Regions from separate parts of the Arthrobacter sp. StoSoilB20 genome, predicted to be linked through region 2. Evidence: riboswitches for the same ligand, from Rfam matches in the RefSeq annotation. Region 2 holds a riboswitch; the other holds the start of a gene.
What was found. Region 2 has a riboswitch for cyclic di-AMP ahead of LDN85_RS05205 (M23 family metallopeptidase). Riboswitches for the same ligand answer to the same signal wherever they lie in the genome.
Positions count from the first base shown of each region.

Region 1: it holds a riboswitch for cyclic di-AMP, as region 2 does, so the genes downstream of both, LDN85_RS02400 (NlpC/P60 family protein) here and LDN85_RS05205 (M23 family metallopeptidase) in region 2, are expected to answer to the same signal.

Region 1 covers NZ_AP024651.1:498,446-506,289, reverse strand. The annotation lists gene LDN85_RS02420 (cation diffusion facilitator family transporter) at 1-53, shown strand, start outside; gene LDN85_RS02415 (PEP/pyruvate-binding domain-containing protein) at 50-2,818, opposite strand; gene LDN85_RS02410 (universal stress protein) at 2,840-3,877, opposite strand; gene LDN85_RS02405 (FAD-binding protein) at 4,292-4,984, shown strand; gene LDN85_RS02400 (NlpC/P60 family protein) at 5,180-5,965, opposite strand; cyclic di-AMP (ydaO/yuaA leader) riboswitch at 5,969-6,161, opposite strand; gene LDN85_RS02395 (copper resistance CopC family protein) at 6,312-6,944, opposite strand; gene LDN85_RS02390 (NCS2 family permease) at 7,059-7,844, shown strand, end outside.
Region 2 covers NZ_AP024651.1:1,102,966-1,110,809, forward strand. The annotation lists gene LDN85_RS05180 (cold shock domain-containing protein) at 248-631, shown strand; gene LDN85_RS05185 (DUF3027 domain-containing protein) at 640-1,266, shown strand; gene LDN85_RS05190 (MFS transporter) at 1,310-2,623, shown strand; gene serC (phosphoserine transaminase) at 2,691-3,821, opposite strand; gene LDN85_RS05200 (metal-dependent transcriptional regulator) at 4,115-4,810, shown strand; cyclic di-AMP (ydaO/yuaA leader) riboswitch at 4,996-5,237, shown strand; gene LDN85_RS05205 (M23 family metallopeptidase) at 5,242-6,072, shown strand; cyclic di-AMP (ydaO/yuaA leader) riboswitch at 6,211-6,379, shown strand; gene LDN85_RS05210 (C40 family peptidase) at 6,384-7,130, shown strand; gene LDN85_RS05215 (NlpC/P60 family protein) at 7,230-7,844, shown strand, end outside.

The DNA.
Region 1 (7,844 bases), 600 kb from region 2:
TCCAGTTGGAGCCGGTGAGCCACTCCGAACACGAGTCACACCAGCACGCCTAGCCTGTCCTGCCAGCGGGACTTTCAACGCTGACCGTCCCGGCGGCCCCGTCCACTGTGACGCGCTGGCCGGTGGCCAGCCGCGACGTAGCATCCGGAACCCCAACAACAGCAGGGATGCCGTACTCCCTGGCCACCACGGCTCCGTGGGAGTTGGGTCCGCCCATCTCCATGACCAGCCCACCGGCAGTGAGGAACAACGGGGTCCAGCCGGGATCAGTTGAGGGTGCGACGAGGATTTCTCCGGGCTCCAGGTGCGCACCAACGGGGTCCATGATGACGCGCGCAGGCGCTGTGACCCGCCCCGCCGACGCCGGACTGCCGGACAAAGTGCCAGGGCGCTGGATACCGGTGTGCCGGGGTGCGGCTTCGGGTTCGGTCCCGTCAGACAAGAGCACACGCGGTATATGCCGCCTCCGCAGTTCTTGCTGGTAGGCTTCCCGGCGCTCAGCGACCAGCCCTTTGAGGTCATCTCCGGCCAATGCTGTCTCGGCTTCATCGAGATCCAGGAAGAAAATGTCCCGGGGATGTTCGATCCGCTGGGCGGCGGCAAGTTCCTCCCCGACAAGGAGCAACTGCTTTCGTGCAGCTGAGAGCCCCAGAACCAGGTTGTACTTGGGTAACTCGCGCAGGCCCGCGAATCTCCGTGTCCGGTCCAATGCCATGCGAACCACGGCCGCGTGCAACGGGCTCTTCAACCGGGCACGGGCGATGAACCGTGCAATCTGTTCATCAGCCTCGTGGGCTGCCCGCGCGAACTGTTGGTCCGGCGCCTCAGCACCTTCGGCCAGCCTCAAATAGTTGGTAACGACGCCAAGAATGTGGGTGGGGTCATCTGACCAGCGGGGCATGCCGAGATCGATCTCGGCCACGGCCCGGTGACCGAACATGGCCAGGAATGAAGTCAATCCGGCCTGGGCAACTGCCGGGAGATCACCGTTTCGGTACTGCCCGGCCAATTCTGCTGCCGTGGAGCCTGCCATGGAGGCAACGGCGTCGGTGTCCTTCCGAATCCGGGAGGCGAGCTGCCACAAGGCCAGGTCCATCTCCGTGGTGACGTTGTTGGGCAGGCCGCGGATCACCGCCTGCAGTTCCCCCTTCGGAGCCTGGTCTCCCAACAGGCGGCCAACCAAGGCCAGCATGGCGAAGCCGAGCGCGGGCAGGGGCAAAACCTGCGGAACCGTGGCGAACAGCTCTTGGCCGAGGATCCGCTGGGCGTGGCCGATCCTCTGGTGGGGCGTAGCTTGAGGCGGGACGGCCAAGGCGGCCCGCAGGTCCACTCCGAGCTTCTCCACCCGCTTCATGGCTGAAGCCGGGCGGAACAGTCCACGGAAGAGTGACTCCGGAACGCGGTACCTGGCCGCGACGGGAGCTATGTGGCGAATCAACTTCAAGGGCGTCCTTGACGTCACTGTAAAGCGTGGATCGTCAAAGAGGCCACGTATCAGGGTGGCCGAGCGGGCCTCCATGACGTCGAAAACGCGGGGCACGATCGCACGCCCGATCCTGCTCCGCACTACAGCGGTGAGGTCGAAAAAAATGCGCTGCCCGGCCTCGTAATACGGCGGAGGTCCGGAGCGGGGATCGGGGACGTCGAATGCGGCTGTCCTGGCTACCGAGGAGGCGATGAGCCGGATGCCGGCCAGGCCCATGGGCGTGAGCGGTCTGGTCAGTCCTTGGGCGAGGCTGAAGTTCAGGAAGGCGTGCTCTCCGGGTGCAGGAGGGGTTCGCGTGGTTTGCGGGTACAAGGTAGTGATGGGCCTGGCTTGCGTGAGCCACAGTTTTCCGTCCTGATCGATGGCCCATTCAGTGTCCTGCGGGGCCCCGTAATGGATTTGGACCTTCCGGCCCAAGTCCGCGAGCGCCAAAATCTGAGGATCACTGAGGCAGGGCTGTGGATCCTCCTGCCCATCCCGCCCGGATCCAGCGGCCCGTTCAAGGCGTTCCGTGCCGCCTCCAGGGATTGGCCTGATCTCCACTTGCCTGTCCCCGACGGCCCTTTTCACAATGGCGTTGTGGCGAACGTCAACAACGTACTGATCGGGATTCACGGCCCCGGAAACCACGGCCTCTCCCAGGCCCGGGCTGGCGTCAATCACTGTCTCGTGCCGGTTTCCCGTCACGGGGTTTGCAGTGAACATAACCCCAGCGGTTGCTGAATCCACCATCTCCTGCACCACCACAGCCAGGGTGACCGATGCGTGATCGATCCCGTTGGTGGTCCTGTAGGTCACCGCACGGTCTGTCCACAGCGAAGCCCAGCAGCGGCTCACCGCGTCCAGAACCGACTCCACGCCAACGACATTCAGGAAAGTGTCCTGCTGGCCGGCGAAACTCGCGAAAGCCAGGTCCTCGGCGGTGGCAGAAGACCTGACGGCGACGGGGACATTGTCTCCCATCTGCCCGTAGGCGGCCCGCACCGCTTCGGAGATCACGGCAGGGACGCCGGCCTCGAGCACCAGCGACCGGGCATCTGCGGCAAGCCCGTTCAGCTGGTCCAGCTGGGAGGCAGAGGTCCCTTTCAAGGCCGCAAAGACCTTATCCAAACCAATAGCGGACAATGCGTAACGGTAAGCCGCGGTGGTCAGGCAGAAGCCGGGCGGTACTGGCAGGCCGGCACCGGCCAGCTCACCAAGGTTGGCTCCCTTGCCACCCACCTCCGGGAGCATTGGCCCCCGGATTCCGGCGATGTCCAGAATGAACAGGGAGCCGTGCGCGTCTGTGACGTGCCGATCCTGCTGCTGTTCCCCGGTCTCCTGGCCTTCCATGGCGATGCAGGTTCCGCTCCGCTACGCTGCCCCGAGCATGGGGCCGAACTTGTCACGGTCAGCAAGTCGTGGGTCTTCACGGTCAGGGACAACCAGCACTGGTCCCTTTGCATGGTGCAGTACGCCGTCCGAGGTGGAACCCAGGAGCATGCCCGCGAAACCACCGCGGCCACGTGTTCCCAGCACCACCAACTCGACGCTGCGGCTTGTTTCCACCAGCACGTCCACCGGAGAGCCGTCCCGGAGGTCAGTCTCAATGGCCAACTGCGGGAAGTGGCTCCTGAGCCACGCCACCCCGGCATCGAGCTGGACCCTGATGTCGGCAAAGAGGGCGTCGCGGTCCAATGGCGCCGGCACCCAGGCCAAAGACCCGCTGTACTGCGGTACGGCGCAAATGACGCGGAGCTTTGCTCCCATACGTTGTGCTTGCTCGGCTGCCTCAAGCACTGCCACACGGGCTTGCTCGGAGCCATCCACACCCACCGCAACCACGTTCTCCACAGTGCGGGACCCGGCTTTGGCGTGCTCGGCCTTGATGTGCTTGTCCTCCGTGTTTTCGCCCAGCCTGTCGGCGCAGTACAAGGGGACAGTAACCGTGGGGCACTTGGCGTGGGCGGGCAACGCACTGCTCACAGAGCCCAAAAGGCGTCCCACAAAGCCACCGCGGCCCCGGCTTCCGGAAACGAGGAGCGCGGCGTCTTCCGAGAGATCCAGCAAAACACCGGCAGCGTCGCCGTTTTCCACGGAAGCGTCGACGTCGATGGCGTAACCGGAAACCTTGTCCATGGCCTGCTTGATGATCGCGTCCGCGCCTTCGCGAATCACCGAATCATCCACGGTTGCGTAGCCACCGTCCAGGCCTGACGCGGCAAAGATTGGCACGGAGTAGGCCGTCACGATGTGAAGCGGCAGCTGACGGCGCTCCGCCTCGCGTGCGGCCCAAACCAAGGCACATTGTCCGTGCTCTGAACCGTCCACTCCAACGACAATGCCACCTGGCGCCACTGCCTGGTCCTGGCCGTCCTGTGGCTCTTCACTGTCTCTGCTGTGCTGGTCCATGGGGCCCGCCTTCCACCTGCTGCTTGATGTTCCGGCCATTCTGCCAGAGGTTCTCCACCACAGATTCCCTCACGGCTTCATTGTCAATGGCCGGGGCAGAAGAAACCTGGTAATTCCTCCTCCCAAGGCCCACTATTCTCGGTCGGCACCGCCGAATCAAGGCGACTTTGGGCTATGTGCATAACGGTCCGGGCTCGGTTGCCGCGACCCCATTTTGCGCTGCGGATGAACACCGGAAACACGCAGACGTCCGAGGCTATCCATGGCAGAAAAAGTTCGGTAGTGTTCGATTCACCGAATGGCCGGCAAACGTGTTCCAAACCACACTCCGGCCATTTATTTGCGGCCGCTTGGGGACTCGGACGCGAGCCCACGCGATGCCGAACGGCACACACGTCAAGGAGGAACCAAGCAGTGTCACTCACGCCTGATTCCGCCACGGAACGCACCACCACCGTGGTCATCGGAGCCGGCCTGTCCGGCTTGGCAGTTGCCAGTGAGCTCAGCCGCTACGGCGTGGGCTCCATAGTGGTGGACGGGTTCGGTGCGCTGTCGGCAACTGGCCCTTCAGTCCACACAGGCATGCTTCAACGCTGTGATGCCGGCGATCCCGCAGCCATGCAGGAACGCAACGAGATCCTCCGCCACCTGCGGAACTACGCCGCCAGCCATCACCTGGACGTCCGCAGCACCACGCGGGCGGTGCGCCTTGATTTCCTGGGCTCAGACCCCTCCCAGCAGATTGGCTACGGCCTGGCCGCGAGTATGACCACTGCCGGCCTCAGGACAGGGCTCCACGCCTCCGGCCCCCTGGAATCCACGCGCCGCCAATGGGCCGTGCACACTGCCAGCGGCGTCCTTTTGGCCGACCACATTGTGGTGACACGCTGTGCCCAGAGCCAGCTGCGCCGCATGCTGGCGGAACTGGGCATAGCGATCGGCCAGAACCTGTCCGCGGCCATGCGGGCTGTCGGAATGCACCTCGTCGGAGTCGGCGAACTCATCACGCCCACACCGAAGGAAGTGCTTCGGCAGGCAAAGGCCGTAGGCCAGACGATCTCATCCAAGGTCGCCCTTGCCGCAGGGCCGGGCATAGCCACCGCTTAGCGGACAAAGGCTCCGGGGCCGCCCCTGAAGCGCCGTTTGGGCGAAGAAGGACCCTCCTGCGCCCGGATTCATGGCGCGCCCTACCGGCGTCGAACCTGACTCTGAACTTTTACTCACATAACTTAACGCCAAAGGCCGGTGTCCTCGAAGATTGGTTCTTCGGAGACACCGGCCTTTGAACTGAAGCGTGAGGCTTTATGCGCCAGCGCGTACGTAGGTCAGGGGACCCGTAGCAGTCAACCAGCTGATCGGGTGGATACCCGTCTGGTTGCCGTTGATGCCACCGCTGATTGCCTGGCCGTTGCCGATGTAGATGGCAACGTGGCCGGACTGGACGATCATGTCACCGGGCTGGGGTGAGCTGACAACCTTGCCGTAGTTCATGAACTGCATGGGACCGAGGTCGCCAACAGGGATGCCTGCCGAACCGAGGGCCCGCTCCACCATGGCGGTGCAGTCCTGCATGATGCCGATCTGGGCGTAGGCCGAGGCAACCATGGCAGCGTTGACGCCACCGACGGCCGGGGCAGCAGCTGCTGCAGGAGCAGGAGCAGCGGCGGCCGGAGCGGCAGCAGCAGCCTTGGCAACAGGAGCCGTTGCAGCTGCGGTGGTGACTGCAGCCTTCTTGGCGACGGGAGCCGGAGCAACCGGAGCCGGCTTTTCGATGACCGGAGCTGCTACGGAAGCAACAGCAGGACGCTCGAAGTTGACGGTGGCGGTGGCCAGTGCGGTCACAACCTGGGTGGGAGCCTCGGAAACGGTCTCAGCGACCGTGGCGGGGCTGGAGTCCCGCTGAACCGGAGCTTCAGCTGCGTGGGCAGCAATGGAGCCGGTCAGGACAAGGCCAGAGGCTGCTGCGATGACCGCTGCCTGGCGGCCAGCGCCGGAAGCGTTGCTGGCGACTGCCTTGGAGATCGAGATGAACGGATTAGGACGTACGCTGTCCGCCTTACGACGGCCGCGAAGAATGCGTGAAGACATGAAAGAGCCTCTCCCGATGCCTGCGAGGTTAGCTGTCGGATTCGGATGGGAGTCACCCGGCCACTACGCCCCGCTGTTACGCGGAAGCTTCGTGACTTCACCCCAAGGCACGCTCGAAAGCGACCTAAAATGGGTTCCCCGTCTCTGCCGTAAGGTTTGTCTGCGAACGGATTCCGGACTGCGGCAGAGCTAGGCAATCAGGCCGGAAGTGCCCGCTACGTGGAACAGGCACAGGTACAACCGTACGCGATGATCACGCCGAAGTCACATTTAAGTAACGAGAACCATGCTTCTGGCGTGTCGCGGTGACCATTTCGAGATCTTCGCAGCTACGTAGAAAACCCCGTTATTCCGCGGCAGAATCGCCCTCAGAGTCATTTGACGCAGCCAGTTTCCGGCGTGCAGTAACAGCCAGAAAAATAACGAGACCAACAGCAACCACGGCCAGCCCAACAATGCTCCAAGGGAAGGGCTGGGAGGCGTCGGCGGCAGGCTCGCTCTTACCTGTTGCCGGCGCCCCGGTTCCTGCGGTGGGCACAGCTGCGGAGGATGAAGCCGGGGCCGACGGCGAGGCACCTGCCGAGCCACCCGGCGTCGTGCTTCCTGCGGTGGCGGTGAACGTAAAGGTGCCCTCGATGGGGTGGGAATCGCTGCTGACGACGCGCCACACGACGGTATATTCGCCGGCGGGAGCGCCTTCGCGCAGCTTCTGAACGGCCTGGTTGTCGATGATTTCCACAGGTCCGTCGGCCCAGTTTTCGCCGGCCGCCGTGACCGTCACGCCCGAACCGATCGCGAGCGGCCGGTTGTTGAACGTTATGGAGACCGACGCCGGAACTTCCGCCACCGCTGTGCCGTTGGCCGGCGTCGTGGATTCTGCGACGTCGTGGGCAGATGCCGGGGCCGCGGAAAACAGCAGGGCAGAGGCGAAGGCAAGAGCGGCGACGACGGCGGCCAGAAGCGGGCGGATGGTACGCATGGGGCGGTTTCTCCTAGTGTTGGCTTCCTTACAGACTAGGCGAATCGTCCGGAGGCCCTTTACCGGACCGCATAGGATTTGAAAGCACACTCCCCTCGATCCCCGGAGTCCTTCATGCTTAAACAAGGTTCGGCAGTAGACCGCTACTTCAAAATTACTGAACGTGGATCCACGTACTCACGGGAAATTCGTGGCGGCTTCGCGACGTTCTTCGCCATGAGCTACATCGTGGTGCTGAACCCGTTGATCCTCTCCGGGGCTGATTCGAGCGGGGCGTCCCTCGGATTCACCGCCGTCGCCGCCACCACGGCGTTCGTAGCGGGCATCCTGACCATCCTCATGGGCGCCTGGGCCAAGCACCCGTTCGCCGTGGCAACAGGATTGGGCGTCAACGCGTTCGTCGCCGTGACAGTGGCCTCGCACCCGCAGCTGACCTGGCCGGACATGATGGGCCTTGTGGTCTTGTCCGGTGTGACCATGCTCATCCTGGTGCTCACCGGTTTCCGCACTGCCGTGTTCAAGGCCGTTCCGGAAGCCCTGAAGACCGCGATCGTGGTGGGCATTGGCCTCTTCATTGCGTTGATCGGCCTGGTCAATGCAGGGTTTGTCCGGCGGATTCCCGACGCTGCCGGAACCACGGTTCCCCTGGGACTTGGCGTGGACGGCAAGCTCATGGGCTGGCCCACCCTGGTGTTCGCAGTGGGCCTGATCCTGACCATCGCGCTGGTGGTCCGCAAGGTCCGGGGCGCCATCCTGATCGGCATTGTGGTTTCCACTGCACTGGCCGCCATCCTCGAATTCACCCTCCATATCGGCCCCAGCTTTGACGGCAAGAACGTCAACCCCCGCGGTTGGTCCCTGGTTGCCCCCACCCTTTCGGAGTGGGGCGCCCCGGACCTG
Region 2 (7,844 bases):
CGCGCCTTGCTGCTGGGAACACGCTTTCAGGGGTTATCACGGTGCTTCAAGAGAAGTAAACGGCCGTCTTGGTCCTCATCCGGCCCTCAGGGAACGCGGCAAAGCGGGAATAGCGGGCCGGGCAGGATAACCTTGAAGGAATAGACCAACACGGACCGGGCTGCCACCCTCGATCCCGCAGAACCCTGCGGATGCGGTGATTGGCCCGACGTGTCTCCCAGAGCAAGAAACGAAGAAGGTTGATTACGTGCCTACCGGCAAGGTCAAGTGGTATGACAAGGAAAAAGGCTTCGGATTCCTCGCGGCTGAGGACGGCCAGGAAGTATTCCTTCCCAAGACGTCCCTGCCTGCGGGAGTAACCGAGCTTAAGGCTGGAACCCGTGTGGAGTTCGGCGTGGCTGATGGCCGCCGCGGAGCCCAGGCGCTGGGGTTGCGCGTTCTGGAAAAGACGCCGTCCATTGCCAAGGCCAAACGGATGAACGCAAAGGACCTCGCACCCATGGTGCAGGACCTTGTGACGGTTCTGGACAACCTCTCCGGCTCCTTGTCCTCCGGTAAATACCCGGACGGCAACAAAGCCAAGGCCATCAGCCTGGCGCTGCGCAAGGTCGCCGACGAGCTGGAAGCCTAGGACCGGCCATGACATCGGAATCCGCACAGGATACAAAGGCCGGAAGGGACGCCCAGGCAAGTCCTGCGGCCGGCCCCGACGCTGCCCAGGCTCCTGGCCTCGGGGAAGCCCCCGCGCGGAAGCCGGTTGCGGACAAGCCGCGCGCCGGTTTGCCCGTGTGGCGCACCGGCAAGCCGGACGCCTACCTTGCTGCCGCCGTCGATGTTGCCCGCGAGGCAGTGGAAGGCATTGCCAACCCTGGCGAAATCGGGTCGCACCTGGGTGCCAAGTCGGAGGGTGACCGTGTGGTGACCCACCTCTTTGAATCCAAGCTCGCCGGCTACGGCGGGTGGCAGTGGTACGCAGTGGTGACCCGCAACTCCCGCTCCAAGATCGTCACCGTGAGCGAACTTGGGCTGCTGCCCTCGGAGGACTCCATCCTGGCGCCCGAATGGGTGCCGTGGGCCAAGCGCGTCCGGCCTGAGGACGAGACTCCGTTGGTGGAGGAAACCGTGGAAGATGTCACGGAAGAGTCCGTGCAGGCCGACGAGGACGAATTGACCGGGCCCGCTGCCGACCCGGAAGGTTCCGAGGACGTTGACGAGGACATCGACGCGGACGTCGACGAGGACCAGTACGAAACCGGGGCTGAATAAGCGTTGCGGAAACCCGGGGTGACCAGAGCGAAGGCGGACACTGATGTCCACCTTTAGGTCACTCGGAATCCTCAATTACCGCATCTGGTTCTTCGGTGCCCTGATCTCCAACATCGGCACGTGGATGCAACGTACCGCGCAGGACTGGCTGGTCTTTGACCACCTGACCGCGCACGACGCAGGGGCCATGGGCATAACCCTGGCCCTTCAATTGGGTCCCCAACTCTTCCTTGCCCCTTGGGCCGGACTGCTCGCCGACCGCTACAGCCGGCGGAAACTGCTCTTCATCACTTTGGTGGCCATGGCCTTGCTCAGCACCGGCCTGGGCATCCTGGTGTTGCTGGGGGTGGCTGAACTCTGGCACGTCTACGTCTTTGCCTTGTTGCTGGGGATCGTGACGGCTTTGGATGCACCCGTGCGCCAGACTTTCGTCTCCGAACTTGTCACCGACGAATACCTGCCCAACGCCGTGGCGCTCAACAGTGCATCCTTCAACGTCGCGCGGATGATCGGACCGGCCGTCTCCGGCGTCCTCACGGTGGTGGTGGGTCCCGGCTGGGTCTTCCTGATCAACACCGTCTCATTTGTCGCCATGCTCTGGGCACTGAAGCTCATCCCGGTGTCCTCGCTCCGGATCCAGCCCCGCGCCGCCGCGGGCAAAGGGCGGATCCGGGAGGGCCTCCGCTACGTCCGCAACAGACCCGATATCCAAGTTGTCCTGGTGGCCATCTTCATCGTGGGCACCTTCGGGCTGAACTTCCCCCTCTTCATCGCAGCCATGGTGGGTACTCAGTTCGGCATGGACGCCGGAGCATTCGGACTCCTGAACTCCGTCATGGCCATCGGATCCGTGGCCGGTGCCCTGCTGGCCGCCCGACGCGGACGGCCCCGCTTGAGGTTGATCTTCGCGGCAGCGGGTGGTTTCGGTGTCGCCAGCGCTTTGGCAGCACTGGCTCCCAACGCCGTGCTCTTTGGCCTGGCCCTGATTCCTTGCGGCCTGTTCGCCCTGACGCTAATCACCAGCGCCAACGGCTATGTCCAATCCACCACCGAGGCTGTCATGAGGGGGCGCGTCATGTCCTTGTACATGGCCATCTTCATGGGCGGTACTCCCATCGGAGCACCGTTGGTGGGATGGGTGGCCAACGTTGGCGGGCCGCGATGGTCCGTCGGCGTCGCTGCGCTGGCCGGCGTCAGCACCGCCGTCGTGGGTTTGGTCTGGATCATCCGCGCAAAGCAGCTGCGCCTCCGCTTTGATCGCCGTGCGCGCGGACTCAAGCATTTCCGGGTGGAGTCGCTGCTGGCCCGTCCCGTCACCGAGGAGGACGACGACGGCGTGGGCCGGCAGGGCGGATAAGGCGCCTTAAACGGCGGCGGCGTCGTCCGGAATACCTCCGAACGACGCCGACCAGCAGTCTGTGGTCCTACTTCTTCAGTTCGCCAACCACGTAGTCGATGCTGGCGAGCAGGGCTGAAACGTCGTCGGGTTCAATGGCGACAAACGTGGCAATGCGCAGCTGGTTGCGGCCAAGCTTGCGGTAAGGCTCCGTGTCCACCACACCGTTGGCACGCAGGGCCTTGGCAATGGCTGCGGCATCAATGGAGTCGTCGAAGTCGATGGTGGCGATGACATTGGAGCGGTCTTCGGCATTGGTGACAAACGGCGTCGCGTACTCCGATGCCTCAGCCCAGGAGTAGATGCGGTTGGCCGAGTCCGCAGTGCGCTTGCTGGCGAAGTCCAGGCCACCGTTGCTGTTGAGCCACTGCACCTGGGCGTCCAAGGTGACCAGGGTGGACAGCGAAGGAGTGTTGTACGTCTGGTTGAGCTTGGAGTTGTCAATGGCGGTCTGCAGGTCCAGGAAGTCCGGGATCCAGCGGCCGGACGCCTTGATCCGTGCAGCGCGCTCCAGGGCGGCCGGGGAGAACAGCCCCAGCCAGAGACCACCGTCTGAGGCGAAGTTCTTTTGCGGGGCGAAGTAGTAGACGTCGGACTCGGCGACGTCTACGTCCAACCCGCCTGCAGCGGAGGTGGCATCGACCAGGACCAGGGAGCCTTCGTCGGCGCCCTGGACCCGCTTGACGGGAGCGGCTACGCCCGTGGAGGTCTCATTCTGGGGCCAGGCGTAGACGTCGACTCCGGCCTCGGCTTGGGACACTGGACGGGTGCCCGGCTCGGACTTGATGATCGAGGAAGCATCCAGGAAGGGAGCCTTGTTGGTGGCGGCAGCAAACTTTGAACCGAACTCACCGAAGGAAAGGTGCTGTGCTTTCTTCTCGACCAGGCCGAAGGCGGCGACGTCCCAGAAGGCCGTGGAACCGCCGACGCCGAGGACAACTTCATAGCCCTCGGGCGCGCGGAAGAACTGGCTGAGTCCTTCGCGGACCGAACCCACGAGGTTCTTGACCGGAGCCTGGCGGTGGGACGTGCCCAGGATGGTGGACGACGCGGCAGACAGGGCCTCGATCTGTTCGGGACGGACCTTGGACGGTCCGGCACCGAAGCGTCCATCCTTGGGCAGCAGATCGGCGGGAATGGTGATGCTGGTGTCGCTCACGTGTGGCTCCAATGGGTATCGGCTAGAGATGGGTCGTGGCAGGTGGCATCAACTGCCCCTTCGACACCCCAATTCTGCCTGACCCGGTGCGACGGCAGGAACCTGTGGCCGTCATAGTCCGCCACGTGGAACGCCGGCAAACCATATGCGACCGGAATTATCCAGAGTAATTCCAAATAAGCTAGGCTAGGGGTTGGCGTTCAAGGGGCGGCGGTGCACTCCGCCTACCCCGGCAAGGGACGCTGTACGGTGGAGATTACGCAAGGAACTGCGTTCGAGGAGAGCTGAGCTGGATGACGGATCTGATCGATACCACTGAGATGTATCTTCGGACCATTTTGGAGCTTGAAGAAGAAAACATCGTGGCTCTCAGGGCCCGCATCGCCGAACGGCTGCGGCACTCCGGACCCACGGTTTCCCAGACCATCGGACGCATGGAGCGCGATGGCCTGGTGATTGTCTCCAACGACCGCCACCTCGAACTGACCGAGGTTGGGCGGAAGCGCGCCACCGAGGTCATGCGCAAGCACCGCCTCGCGGAGCGGCTCCTGGCTGACGTCATTGGCTTGGACTGGGCTTATGTCCATGACGAAGCATGTCGCTGGGAGCACGTGATGAGCGAGCGCGTGGAGCGCCGCCTGTACGAACTCCTGGAACACCCCACGGAATCCCCGTACGGCAACCCCATCCCGGGCCTGGAAGCGCTCGGCGGTCTTGCCACCCAGCCATTCCCCCGCGTGGACGTCAACCTCCTGCAGGCCATGGAGGGTTACGCGGCGAACTCCCGGGTAGCTGTCACCCGTTTGGCGGAGCCCATCCAGGTTGAGCCTGAACTTCTTACCCAGTTGGACGAGGGCGGTATCAGGCCCGGCGCTGCGGTCTCGCTGGAACGTGTGGGGGAGTACATTTCCGTCCGCGTCCCAGGCATTGAAGGTGCACTGGAGCTCCCACCTGAGGTTGCGGCACACGTCTTCGTCTCCGTTGGCTGACAAACCTGCCTTGCTGCACGGTGGCATATCTCACTTTTAGGCACCCGGCGAGCACGTGACCTGCGGTTTTTCGGGATTAGTGATAAGGGGTTGCCGCCCGCATGCCCGTTCCTGTTGATAACGAATTTATTACTGCGGGCCTTAATCCCCTATAGTTATCTACTAGCGCTGATACCAAAGCGTTACCTGTTCCGGAGCCGAGCTCTGCCAGCGGAACAGGTGTGCCATCCACCACTGGCAGAGGCGGGGGAACCACAAGCGGCTGTCTAAAGAAGCAGCCTTGGGGTGAAGTCCGCAGCAGAAGTGCCCATTTACGCATGTCCCTCTTGGGATACCTGTGTGCCGTGAGCGCTTCGTGCGGGCCGGGTCTTGAAACTCTCTGACCCGAATCCGACAGCTAACTTCGCAGGCTTTTTAGAGAGGAATAGAGTTTGACAACGCAGAACGTCAGGGGCCGTCGCCGCGCGTCGGGCCCCGCTGCTGAGCTGCGGCCAGCCCGCGTCGTATCGGAGATCCGGCCACGCGACACCAAACGCCAGGTTCGCCGCCGTAAGAGCCCGTTGCGCCAGGTTGCCGACTTCGCTGCAGCCAGTGGCGTCGGGCAAAAGGCCGGAGTTGCGCTTGCCGCCACCGGCCTGGCCTTGACTGTCGGTCTGCCGGCCACAAGCCCCGTCATGGCCACCTCGGAATCAGGCCAGACCGAGTCTGCCCTGGCAGTATCCGGTGGCAGCCAGCCGGAGGTCTCCGCGGCCGCATCGGCCAAAATCGACTTCAGCCGGGCAGCGGTTGCCACGGCTGCCGACCCCGACGGCAAGTTGAAGCAACTGCTCAGCGCCCAGTCCGCGGGCAGCATCCAGCGCGCCTCCTCTGCAGGCACCATGGCCAGCCCCCTCGACACGCTGACCACAGCTTCCCCGTTCGGCTACCGCGTCAGCCCCCTCACCGGAGGCGCCGGCGACTTCCACCGCGGCCAGGACTTCGTGGCGCAGTGCGGCACGGCCGTCCACGCAGCAGCATCCGGCAAGGTCACCTTCGCCGGATGGCACGAGTACGGCGGAGGCAACCGCGTGGTCATCGACCACGGCAACGGCCTTGAGACCACGTACAACCACCTGTCGTCCTTCACCGTCAAAGTCGGCCAGACGGTCACCCGCGGCGACACCGTGGCGCTCAGCGGCACCACTGGCGCCTCCACCGGTTGCCACCTCCACTTTGAAGTACAGGTCAATGGCGAAGTTGTTGACCCCATGGGCTGGCTTTAGTCCATTTGATGGTCGTCTCTCGCATTCGTGACACGCCTCGTGACCTGAATGTGACATTCGCGTTCAACTGTTGTACCGTACAAAGCGCATCGGCTTTTTAGGGGGCCGGTGCACTTGAGTGGATTGCCTAGCTCTGCCACTACTCAAGGTCCGTTCGCATAAATCGTCTGGCAGGGGCGGGGGAACCACTTCTGGTCTTCGTGAGAAGACCTTGGGGTTAAGTCGCGAAAGCTTCCTTGAAGCAGCGCGGCCGGATGACTCCCATCCGAATCCGACAGCTCACCTCGCAGGCATTGGGAGAGGCTACCTACGTGTCATCACGCACTACCCCTGCGCGCCATCGCGCTGAATCGGTTCGTACGAACCCCTTGAACTCGCTTTCCAAGGCTGTTTCATCCAACGCCGGTACCGTCGGCCGCCAGGCTGTTGTCCTGGCAGCAGCCTCAGGTCTCGTCCTCAGCGTTGGTCTGCCGGCCCAGGCAGCAGACACCGATGTTTCAAAGTCGGAAGCCTCCAGCACCCAGCAGATGGTCACCACTGCGGTAGTCACCGCAGAGCCCACGGCAACCGTCTCCTTCGAAAGCCCCGTAGTGGCCACGAAGGAAGCTCCCAAGGTTGTCCAGCGCGCTTCCCAGACCACCGGACGCACCTCGGCCTCCGGCGACCAGGCCACAGCAGGCGCTGTGACCGCCAAGTCCTCCGAAGCCAAGGATGCTGCTTCCAGCGCCGCCGCTTCCGGCCTCGCCGCGATCGCCTACACCGGCATCGGGCACCCTTACGTTTGGGGCGGCACCACCCCCAACGGTTGGGACTGCTCCGGATTCACCCAGTGGGTCTACGCCCAGGCCGGCATCAGCATCCCGCGCGTCAACGCCTGGACGGCCATGAAGCCCACCAGCACCCCTGCCCCCGGTGACCTGGTCATGCAGAACGGTGGAGCGCACGTAGGCATCTACGTGGGCAACGGCATGATGATCAGCGCCTTGAACCCGGGACAGGGCACGCTCCTGCACTCGGCTGCCTCCACGGGCACCTCCTCCTTCTTCACCCTCCGCTAGAAACAAACCGATTCGGGGTTCGCCGGCATGCCCCCAAGTGCCGGCGCGCCAATGAGCCGCGTGTACCCCAACTGCACGCGGATACGAAAAGAGAAAACCATGACCAGTGCACACAAGGTTGCACGGCATCGCGCTGAGGCCCCCAAGACCAGCTCGTTTGCCGTGATCGCCAAGTCCGTCAGTGAAAACGCCGGCGGCGTGGGCCGACAGGCAGCCGTTATTGCCGCAGCTTCAGGCCTGGTCCTGACCGGCAGTGTCGCAGCCAACGCTGCCGAGACCAAAGTGGACCGCGAATCCACTTCGACGTCTACCTTGGACGTCCAGTCGGTTGTGCAGTCCACTATCGCTGCCGACTCCACGGTTGCCATCTCCTACGAACGTCCCGTGGTCACCACGGTGCAGGCTCCGGCTCCCGTAGAGAAGAAGGCTCCCGCGAAGGCTGAAACCAAGGAGCCGGCGGCAAGCACGGCAACAGGCGGAAACGCCACGCTGGCCGTCAACACCACGGCTCCTGCGGCTAAGGCTCCCGCCGCTGCCAGCGGCCTTGGTGCCGCAATCGCCGCGGCCGCGTACGCACAGCTTGGCGTAACCCAGGACTGCACCATGCTGGTGACCAACTCCCTGGCAGCTGTCGGCATCAACTTCCACGACTGGCCGGCCGGCTACCTCTCCCTTGGCCGCACCGTCAGCGCAGCGGAAGCACAGCCGGGCGAC